Regions from separate parts of the Terribacillus saccharophilus genome, predicted to be linked through region 3. Evidence: riboswitches for the same ligand, from Rfam matches in the RefSeq annotation. Region 3 holds a riboswitch; each other region holds the start of a gene.
The links. A riboswitch is a leader RNA that binds a small molecule or an ion and turns the genes downstream of it on or off. The one in region 3 is predicted to bind S-adenosylmethionine.
Positions count from the first base shown of each region.

Region 1: linked by a shared signal. The riboswitch ahead of GZ22_RS09690 (Na+/H+ antiporter NhaC family protein) and the one ahead of GZ22_RS16570 (methionine ABC transporter ATP-binding protein) in region 3 are both predicted to bind S-adenosylmethionine.
Region 2: linked by a shared signal. The riboswitch ahead of GZ22_RS01445 (iron-containing alcohol dehydrogenase family protein) and the one ahead of GZ22_RS16570 (methionine ABC transporter ATP-binding protein) in region 3 are both predicted to bind S-adenosylmethionine.

Region 1 is NZ_CP008876.1:1,901,430-1,904,708, reverse strand. Features, by position in the region: gene GZ22_RS09700 (class I SAM-dependent methyltransferase) at 185-745, opposite strand; gene GZ22_RS09695 (DUF1349 domain-containing protein) at 910-1,548, opposite strand; SAM riboswitch class I at 1,760-1,868, shown strand; gene GZ22_RS09690 (Na+/H+ antiporter NhaC family protein) at 1,951-3,231, shown strand.
Region 2 is NZ_CP008876.1:276,980-280,258, reverse strand. Features, by position in the region: gene GZ22_RS01455 (MBL fold metallo-hydrolase) at 1-265, shown strand, start outside; gene GZ22_RS01450 (pyridoxal phosphate-dependent aminotransferase) at 305-1,483, opposite strand; SAM riboswitch class I at 1,590-1,692, shown strand; gene GZ22_RS01445 (iron-containing alcohol dehydrogenase family protein) at 1,772-2,866, shown strand; gene GZ22_RS01440 (carbon-nitrogen family hydrolase) at 2,863-3,279, shown strand, end outside.
Region 3 is NZ_CP008876.1:3,332,399-3,335,677, forward strand. Features, by position in the region: gene gcvH (glycine cleavage system protein GcvH) at 1-266, shown strand, start outside; gene GZ22_RS16555 (ribonuclease M5) at 406-756, shown strand; gene GZ22_RS16560 (thioredoxin family protein) at 768-1,073, shown strand; gene GZ22_RS16565 (hypothetical protein) at 1,159-1,488, shown strand; SAM riboswitch class I at 1,548-1,649, shown strand; gene GZ22_RS16570 (methionine ABC transporter ATP-binding protein) at 1,744-2,766, shown strand; gene GZ22_RS16575 (methionine ABC transporter permease) at 2,759-3,279, shown strand, end outside.

The sequences.
Region 1 (3,279 bases), 1.4 Mb from region 3:
AGATCATCCAACTGATTGCGAGTAAAAAGTTAGGTTTGGTTTTTTCACTAAGAGTAAATCAAAGCTAGATAAGATAATTTGCATGAAACATAGAGTGAAAAAGACAGCGTATTAAAATAATTGCTGTCTTTTTTACTCTCTTTAGTTTTAAAAGTCGCTCTAGTAACGGTCTTTGCGTTCTTATTTATTTACTTTTTTGAGCGAGGATAATATAAACAGGCTGATTTGCAATTTTAGTTGACGGATAAATTTTATCAACTACAGAGAAGCCAGCATCAAGGATTTCAGTTTCCATATCTTCAGAAGAAACTCTCGGTCCAGTCGAAGCTTCAGTCTTTTCTAATTCAATACATAAGAACAAGCCTTTGTGTTTCAAGGTTCTGTGAATCTCTTTCAAAGCTGTTGCAAGGGGCTGAACTTCATGCAAAGAAATCGAAGCAATAGCTATATCAATATTATGATCTTCTAATGGAATATCTTTAAAGTTTCCTGCAACAGTTTTAATGTTAGTAATATCTCTTTCCTCTGCTACTGTGTCCAAGTGTTTAAGGATATCTTCATCATAATCGAAGGCGAATACCGTTTTCACACGATCAGCAATAGAAAGAGAAATATAACCAGTACCAGCTCCAAGATCCAGAACGCTGTCGTCTTTCTTAATAGGTATTAGCTCAAATAATTTATCTGCTGGAACTCTCTCTATATTTTCTAAGTTGTTGATTTTCTTTTGTGATTTTTGATTCATCTTAGCATCTCCTTTAATTAAAGATATATAAACTCTGTAATAACTATAATAGAAGTGCATCTTCTTGTAAATGGCAAGGCTCTACGATTCTCATAGATGCTGTAAGTTCGTGGACGAAAAAAAGCTGCCATTTGGCAGCAGGATGAGAATACAATTTGTTTCGATTATAAGTAAGCTTCGTTTGGATCAGAAGATAGTTCTTCAATAGTAAGAAAATCAAAACGTACTGTTTGATCCTTTCCTTGAGGGCTGCAAGCAAATAATCCAGCTGAAATAGGGGAGTCATCCGGAATGTCCAAATGAGCAATTCGCATTTGCATCCATTCTTCGCCATCCCATGAGAAATCGATATAACAGTTTTGAGCAATCCTGGATATACGAAAGTATAAGTCGATATCTTTATCCTGTACATATTGTGTTGACCAATCAGAAAATCCCTGGTTTGTAACTACGACGCCTAACTTACTCAAACTATTAGTTATATATTCTAAAGAAGTTTTCACCCATACATCCTTTGAATAGCGAATCATCAACCCTGCATGGTCATACTTTGCATTTGGCTGTGCCTTCACCTTAGTGGTCATTCTAAAATTCTTTTCGGTTTTCATATAAAGAAAATGCCCGTTATCATTTTCGAATCCATAATGTGTCTTTTGCCAGAAATCTGTTTTCGGATCAGTGTTTAAAACTAATTGAGAGCTCTGTGTATCAATAAACCATTTTTGAGGTTCAACACGCCATTGGAGTAAACTATTCAATTCTTTACTTTCAAATTTTTCTTCTAAAAGCGTTGGTTTCGCCACTTTAATCCCTCCAATTTCTGTAATTTGTTCATCTCACTATCATTATACTTTTTCTGTGTTACGAGTAAACCAGATAATTGAGGTGTCACCAATCTTCGAATGATGGATGGTATTATGATAGATTAATAAAATAATACAAATCAAAAAATCAGTTGATAAAGATATGGGCAGTGTGTATAATCCTCTTTATTGCGCCAAAAAATATATTATCTTCTTATCAAGAGAGATGGAGGGACTGGCCCCGCGAAATCTCGGCAGCGGAACTTAATTCTTTAAGTTGCTGTGCCAAATCCAGAAAGCTGAGGCTTGATAGATAAGAAGAGTGTTTTATAGTTATAAAACCTCTTCTTAATTAATATAAGAAGAGGTTTTTTTGCAGTAAATATCAAAAGAGGTGGAACAATGAAGAAGGCAAATCCATGGGCTCTGATCCCATTTGTTGTTTTTCTAATTTTATTTATTGGATCAGGAATTATTACAGGTGATTTCTATACCTTCCCTGTCATAGTAGCTATTACAATTTCAGCAGGTGTAGCTTTGGCGATGAATAGAAAAGAATCGCTCACTAAAAAGGTAGATATTTTCACCAAAGGTGCAGGAAATCCAAATGTAATGTTGATGGTTGTTATATTTCTTTTAGCGGGAGCATTTTCTGAGGTTGCAAAAGGTATGGGGGCGGTAGAATCTACTGTTAACCTCACTTTATCACTAATACCTCAAAATCTTCTCGTTGTAGGTTTATTTGTAATAGCTTGCTTTATTTCGTTGTCAATGGGTACATCGGTAGGAACGATAGTTGCATTGGCACCAATTGGTGTTGGAATTAGCGAACAGACCGATTTTTCTATGGCGTTAGTAATGGGGGCTATTGTTGGTGGTTCTATGTTTGGAGATAACTTATCGTTTATTTCGGATACAACAATAACTGCGGTTCGAACACAAGGCGCAGAGATGAAGGATAAATTTAAAGTTAACTTCTGGATTGTGTTACCAGCAGCCATTGTAACATGTATTATCTTAGGCTTTTTAACATTAGGAGAATCTGGACAAGTTGAACACTTAAGCTATAGTTGGATCAAAATCATACCCTATATTTTAGTTATTGTTTTTGCATTAATTGGTATAAATGTATTCCTTGTTTTGGTTTTGGGAATTGTACTTGCTGGTGCTGTTGGATTGTTGGATGGAAGCTATCACTTCCTGAGTTTGATTCAACAAATTGGAGATGGAATGGCCGGCATGTATGAAATTGCCTTCCTGGCAATATTAATAGCTGGAATGGTTGAGGTTATTAAATTTAATGGAGGAATTGACTTTCTTCTTCAACTCGCAACTCGAAGAATTAAATCCAAAAGAGGGGCTGAATTTAGCATAGCAGGTCTAGTTAGTCTTACAGATCTATCAACTGCTAATAACACGATATCTATACTGATTACTGGACCACTTGCTAAAAATATTGCTGATAAATATGGTATTGAGCCAAAAAAATCAGCTAGTATATTAGATCTTTTTTCTAGCTCTATCCAAGGTCTGTTGCCATATGGCGCCCAATTTTTAGCAGCCGCCACTGTAGCAGGAATATCTCCGATCAGTATAATCCCATACTGTATTTATCCAATTCTAGTAGGAATCTGCGGAGTTATCGCTATTCTCATTGGATATCCGAAAGCTAAGCAAAACTAAAAGTTTGCTGTAGGTTGTTGTTTAATAACAGTAAATTCAAGAAGAGCC
Region 2 (3,279 bases), 430 kb from region 3:
CCTTCCTTCCCATTTTTCCGAGCTGGCAGAGATCGGAACGGATGGCACAGTCCAAGCACGTATGGAGGATCTATACAGAAATAATCCAAGACTGCAGCTGCAAGATGCTGGCGAATTTGCTTCCTCCGTTTTGGATAGTATACCTGCCCAGCAGCCGAATAGTTACCAGCTGATCCGAGAAACAAATCAAGGAAAAGCCGTCATTGACAGCACAGACGAAGCCGATATCGAATCCGGCCCAAATCGCTGCGCAGTGTCAACCTAACAGACAAAAGAGCCAGTCCCACTCGGGACTGGCTCTTTCTTATGCTTTTGAGAAGATACCAAGCTTTTCGATTCGCATCGCTGCTTCCAATAATCTTTCTTCTGTATCCAACAATCCTGCACGAACGTATCCTTCTCCATATTCTCCAAAACCATTACCCGGTGCGACTGCAACATGTGCCTTTTCGAGCAGCAAATCAGCGAATTCCTCAGATGTGTAACCACGGGGAACTGGCAGCCAAACGAAGAAGGTTCCTTTTGGTTCTGGTACATCCCAGCCGATAGCGCGTAAATGACCGATGAAAGCATCTCTTCTGCTTTCATACGTATGAACCAATTCCTCCACGCATGTCTGATCCGTTGTCAGGGCATAAGCAGCAGCCTCTTGCATACCGCCAAACAAACTTACATAAACATGGTCCTGGATCAGATTGATGCTTTCGATCACAGATGCATTACCAACTGCAAAGGCAATGCGCCAGCCGGCCATATTATACGTTTTGGATAAGGTGTACATTTCAATGCCGACTTCTTTGCTGCCTTCTGATTGCAGGAAGCTCTGTGGTTTTTCTCCGTCAAATCCAAGTGCACCGTAAGCAAAATCATGCAGCACACAGAATTTATGCTCTTTCGCCAGTTCCACTGTTTTATCGAAGAACTTCTGATCTGCTGTTGCAGCAGTCGGATTGTTCGGATAGTTCAAGAACATTAGCTTTGCTTCTTCTAGATCACTATCAGATATAGCATCATAATCAGGCAGGAAGTCATTCTCAGCTGTTAATGGCATGAGCGATGTCCGTGCTTGTGCCAGTTCGATGCCGGACATATAATCGGGATACCCGGGATCCGGAAGCAGTGCTAAGTCACCTGGGTTCAACAGACATTGGCTGATTTCCACCAAACCTGTTTTAGAGCCGAACATGATGGCCACTTCTGTTGTGGGATCTAATTTCACACCGTATTCCCGATCATAAAAATCACAGACTGCCTGTTTGAGAAAATCAAACCCTCTGAAAGGTGAATATTTATGATAAGCCGGATTATCAGAAGCTTCCTTTAGTTTCTCAACGATATGCTGCGGCGTCGGCAGATCAGGGTTCCCCTGTCCTAGCTTGATGATATCGTGCCCCTCTTTTTCAAGTAAACCTACTTTATGTACTAAGCCGGCAAAAAACTGCTCCGGCAATCGCTTTAATGCATCCGAAAACGGAAAATCCATCTTACTCACTCTCCTGTTGTGTCGCACTTCCTATTCTGACTATTACCAATCTTGACAGTGTTGGAAATAGAATGCGATAATGAACAAATCATACATGAATCACACACTCTTATCAAGAGAAGGCGGAGGGAATTGGCCCTATGAAGCCCGGCAACCGGTGCATTTGCACACGGTGCTAATTCCAACAGCGAGATGCTGAGGGATAAGGGGACGGATAACATTGGCCTTTCCCTCTTCCAGATACGCTTGGAAGAGTTTTTTTATGTAAAAAATCAATGAGGTGACAACATGACCATCAACATAAAAGGCGCTCCGAATTATTACGTTTGTGAGGATAATATATTGGAAAGCCTTCCAGCGAAGCTTTCGGAATTGAATTGGACCAATGGGTTGCTTATTCACGGAGATGCTTCTTGGAAAGCTGCTTCCCCATTCTTGGATCCGATCGATTTGCCAGTGAAACGCGTAGCTTATAACGGCCAGTGCACACATGCAGAAGCAGCGAGACTTGCAGGTATCGCAGCTGACGAAGCTGCTCAATTCATAATCGGTGTTGGCGGCGGAAAAGTGTTGGATACTGCCAAAGCCGCTGCTAATGATGCAGGTCTTCCAGTCATCTTAATTCCGACAATTGTTTCTAACTGCTCTCCATGGGCTTCGCTTAGCGTTTTTTATGATGAAGCAGGTAATTTCGTTGAATATACCGTATTCCCACGCAGCGCATTTATGCTGCTAGTCGAGCCGAAGCTTCTGCTTACGACACCTGCGCCTTATCTAATTGCCGGAATTGGCGATACATTGGCCAAGTGGTACGAAGCGGATGCACTTACCGAAAACATGACTGATCAGCCGCTTGCTGTCCAAATATCCCGTAACGCAGCGAAGTTATGCCGGGATATCCTTATTGCCGAAGGAGATGCTGCTATTTGTTCATTGCAAAGCAAACGTGCTGACAGTGCATTTCTCCGCGTTGCAGAAACGATCATTATGGCTGGCGGTATGGTTGGCGGTTTCGGTGATGAATATGGCCGAATTGCTGGCGCACATTCCATTCATAACGGACTGACAAGACTTGCCGAAACACATGAGCAGCTGCACGGAAACAAAGTAGCTTATGGTATCCTTGTTCAGCTTGCACTGGAAGAGAAATTCGAAGAGATCCGCACTTTGCTTCCGATTTATCAAAAACTCGGACTACCAACTGTACTTAAAGAACTTGGTGTAAAAGAAGATTTGGACAAGGTGATGAAAATTGCCGCAGACGGCGCTGTCGCTCCAGGTGAATCCATTCATTTCATGCATGTATCCGATTCAGAAAAAGTAGTCGAAGCCATGCGAAGTGTTGAGACATTCGTTGCGGCGAATAAGGGAGTGACCCAATGAAACTCGCTTTGATTCAGCATGATATCGTTTTTGGTGACCCGGAAGCCAATTACAGAAAAGTGGAAGAGTTAATAAATGAGGCACAGGAAAAGGCCGATGTCCTCGTGCTGCCTGAGCTTTGGACAACCGGCTATGACCTGACAAGACTCGATAATATAAGTGATACCGAGGGAGAAACGACAAAGCGCTTTATCAGCAGACTAGCTAAAACACATCAAAAATATATTATCGCTGGTTCCATCGCCAAGCAGACCGATACTGGTGTTTATAATACGATGCTTGTCTTCGGACCAGCAGGTGAGCTGCTCCATGAATATGATAAAGCTCATTTATTCCGATTGATGGACGAAGAGAAGTTTCTGAACCAAGGTGACAAATCCGCTTCCTTTTCCATCGGAAATAAACGAGCAGCT
Region 3 (3,279 bases):
TCGTGGAACTTCCGTCCGTCGGTGACGAACTGAAAGCAGACGAGCCATTCGGAAGCGTTGAATCTGTAAAAACAGTGTCCGAGCTGTATGCTCCGATCAGCGGAAAAGTCGTAGCTGTGAACGATGATTTAGACGACAGCCCTGAATTCGTAAATGAATCCCCATACGAGAAAGCATGGATGATTGTAGTGGAAGCAGATGACGATGCAGCTTATGAAAGCTTGCTATCTGTAGAAGATTACGAAGGACGGATTAAAGAGGATTAATTTTTTGGGTCCTTGTTGATATCTGTTAGCAAGGGCAGCGGTCTCTTTTCATATACTATGGCAAGCGTTCGTTGCTAAGCCTTTATCGGGGCACGGGCAAGGAAGCAATCAAATATCGATCAGAATAGGTGATGCCAGTATGGGTGATGAAGAAAAAGTCATTATTGTAGAAGGACGCTCGGACAAAGAGCAGATAAGGAAGATCATCGATGAGGAAGTGACGATCATCTGCACCAATGGCACATTGGGCATCGAGCGGCTGGAACAGCTGTTGTATGACTATGACTTGGATCACAAGCAAGTATATATTATGGTGGATGAGGATAGCGCTGGTCATAAGCTGCGAAAACAGTTAGCACGAGAGCTGCCGCATGCCCAGCATATTTACGTAGACAGAACCTATCGAGAGGTAGCGGCGACCCCGGCCCCTGAATTGGCCACAGCCCTGCTTAGCAGAAGTATCATGGTGCATCCATTCTTCCTCGTCTGAAGAAAGAAGGGATGAATATCAACGTTATTAAAACCGAGGTCCAGACAGTCACACAACAGGAGCAAGCAAGAATATTTGTACACACGCCTTTTTGCGGTACATGTCAGCTTGCAGAAAAAATGCTCCTTGCAGTGGAGGCCGTGACAGGCCAGGAATATTATCACAAACTGAACGCCTCTCTTTTTCCTGATTTTATGCAGGAGAATAAGATTGAAAGTGTACCTTGTCTCATTACCTTCAAACAGGGAGAAGTTCAGGAAAAAATATATGCGTTTCATTCCGTTCAGCATATGCTGGCGAAGACGCTGAGCGAATAAAACAGCTTTCCAATCTGGAAAGCTGTTTTTTCTTGCAGGAAATCAGAACAAGAAGAGCCAAATACAGTGTAGGGGGGAATGGCGGATGATCATCGAAAAACTGACAAAGCTCAAGCATCAGATCGAGGTAAGAGAGGATCTGCTGCCTTTATGTAATGATAAGCGGCTCAAGGTCTTCATTGAATGGGGAGATGCACACTTCGATTTGCATATAGATAGAAGCAGCCTCACGACCCCAGCTTCTAAGCCTTATGGTATTTTACATATACGTACCGATGAGCAGACACTGCAGGAGCTTCTTGATGGTGAGGTACAGCTTCGCAGTATCCGCAAGCAGCAAGTAGTGGACGGCGATTATCAGCATATTCTGCTTGTAGAGGCCCTTCTATTTCTGGGAGGTAAAGGAAGTCTGTGAAATATGTTGACAAGAATATTGACTAGATGCTAAACTCCTTTTAGCAATCATATACCAAACTCTTATCAAGAGTGGCGGAGGGACTGGCCCGATGAAGCCCGGCAACCACAGGTTTTCCTGTATGGTGCCAATTCCTGCAGGGAAACCTGTACAGATGAGAGAACAATTATCGAACGCAACTGCGTCTTTTTGTTCTCAGAACAAAAAGGCGCTTTTTTATGCTTATAAAGCAACACGAGGAAGGAGGAGCGGATATTGATCACCATCAAAAACCTCTCCAAGATATATCGCACAAAAAAACAGAATATTACAGCAGTCGATGAGCTTAATCTTACAATTGAGTCAGGTGAGATTTTCGGCGTGATTGGTTACAGCGGTGCTGGAAAAAGTACTTTTGTTCGCCTTTTAAACCGCTTAGAAGAACCGACAGCTGGTGAAATAATAATCAATGGCAAGGATATCGTTAAACAGCGTAAAAACGAACTTCGTCTAGCCAGACAAGAAATCGGGATGATCTTCCAGCACTTCAATCTGCTATGGTCCCGTACTGTACATCAAAATATTGCTTTTCCATTGGAAATCGCAGGTGTACCGAAAAAAGAAAGAAAAGAAAAAGTTGATCGTCTGATTGAGCTAGTCGGACTAAAAGGGCGCGAAAATGCGTATCCATCTCAGCTGAGCGGCGGACAGAAACAGCGTGTCGGCATTGCAAGGGCATTGGCCAACGATCCGAAAGTTCTGCTTTGTGATGAAGCAACATCTGCGCTGGATCCGGAAACTACTGACTCTATCCTTGACTTGCTCGTGGACATTAACAAACGCCTCGGACTGACTATCGTATTGATTACACATGAGATGAATGTTATCCGAAAAATTTGCCACCGTGTAGCTGTTATGGATACCGGAAAAGTTGTAGAACAAGGCGATGCAGCGCATGTATTCCAGGACCCGCAGCAAGCTATCACGAAACGCTTCGTTCAGCAGCTGGATGGAAGCGAACAGTATAATTCCTTATCGGCTGCAGTAGTAAAAGAAGGTACAGGCACAATCGTGAAGCTTTCCTTCTCTGGAGAAAACGTGAATCAAACAGTTGTCAGTCAGACTGCTAAACAATTCGATGTTGATATCAACATCCTGCAGGGCAGTGTATTGCAGACACAAACCGGAGCAGTAGGAAACCTGTTCTTACAGCTGGTGGGTAATGAATCGGAAGTGGAGAAGGCACTGGACTTCATCCGCGGAGCGAACGTGAAAGCGGAGGTGCAGGAACTTGTTTGAGAAGTGGTTTCCGAATGTAGATATTGCAGATTTGAACACAGCCATCTATGAGACATTCTATATGACGATCCTTTCCTTGATCGGTACTTTCATCATCGGTATTATCCTAGGCCTTTTGCTTTACCTGACTAGTAAGGGCAAGCTTTGGGAAAATAAAGTTGTCTACGGTATTGTAGCGGCGGTTGTAAACATATTCCGGGCGATTCCGTTCATCATCCTTATCTTACTTCTATTCCCGTTTACCGATTTTATCGTCGGTACGATCCGCGGACCAGAGGCAGCATTGCCTGCACTTATCATCGGATCTGCACCTTTCTATGCTCGATTAGTTGAGATTGCATTGAAGGAAGTAGATAACGGAGTAGTAGAAGCGGCTAAGGCAATGGGTGCAAAGAACAGTACGATTATGTTCAAAGTACTATTAAAAGAATCTATGCCGGCACTTGTTTCTGGTCTTACTGTAACGGCAATTGCGCTAATCGGTTCTACAGCAGTAGCAGGCGTTATCGGAGC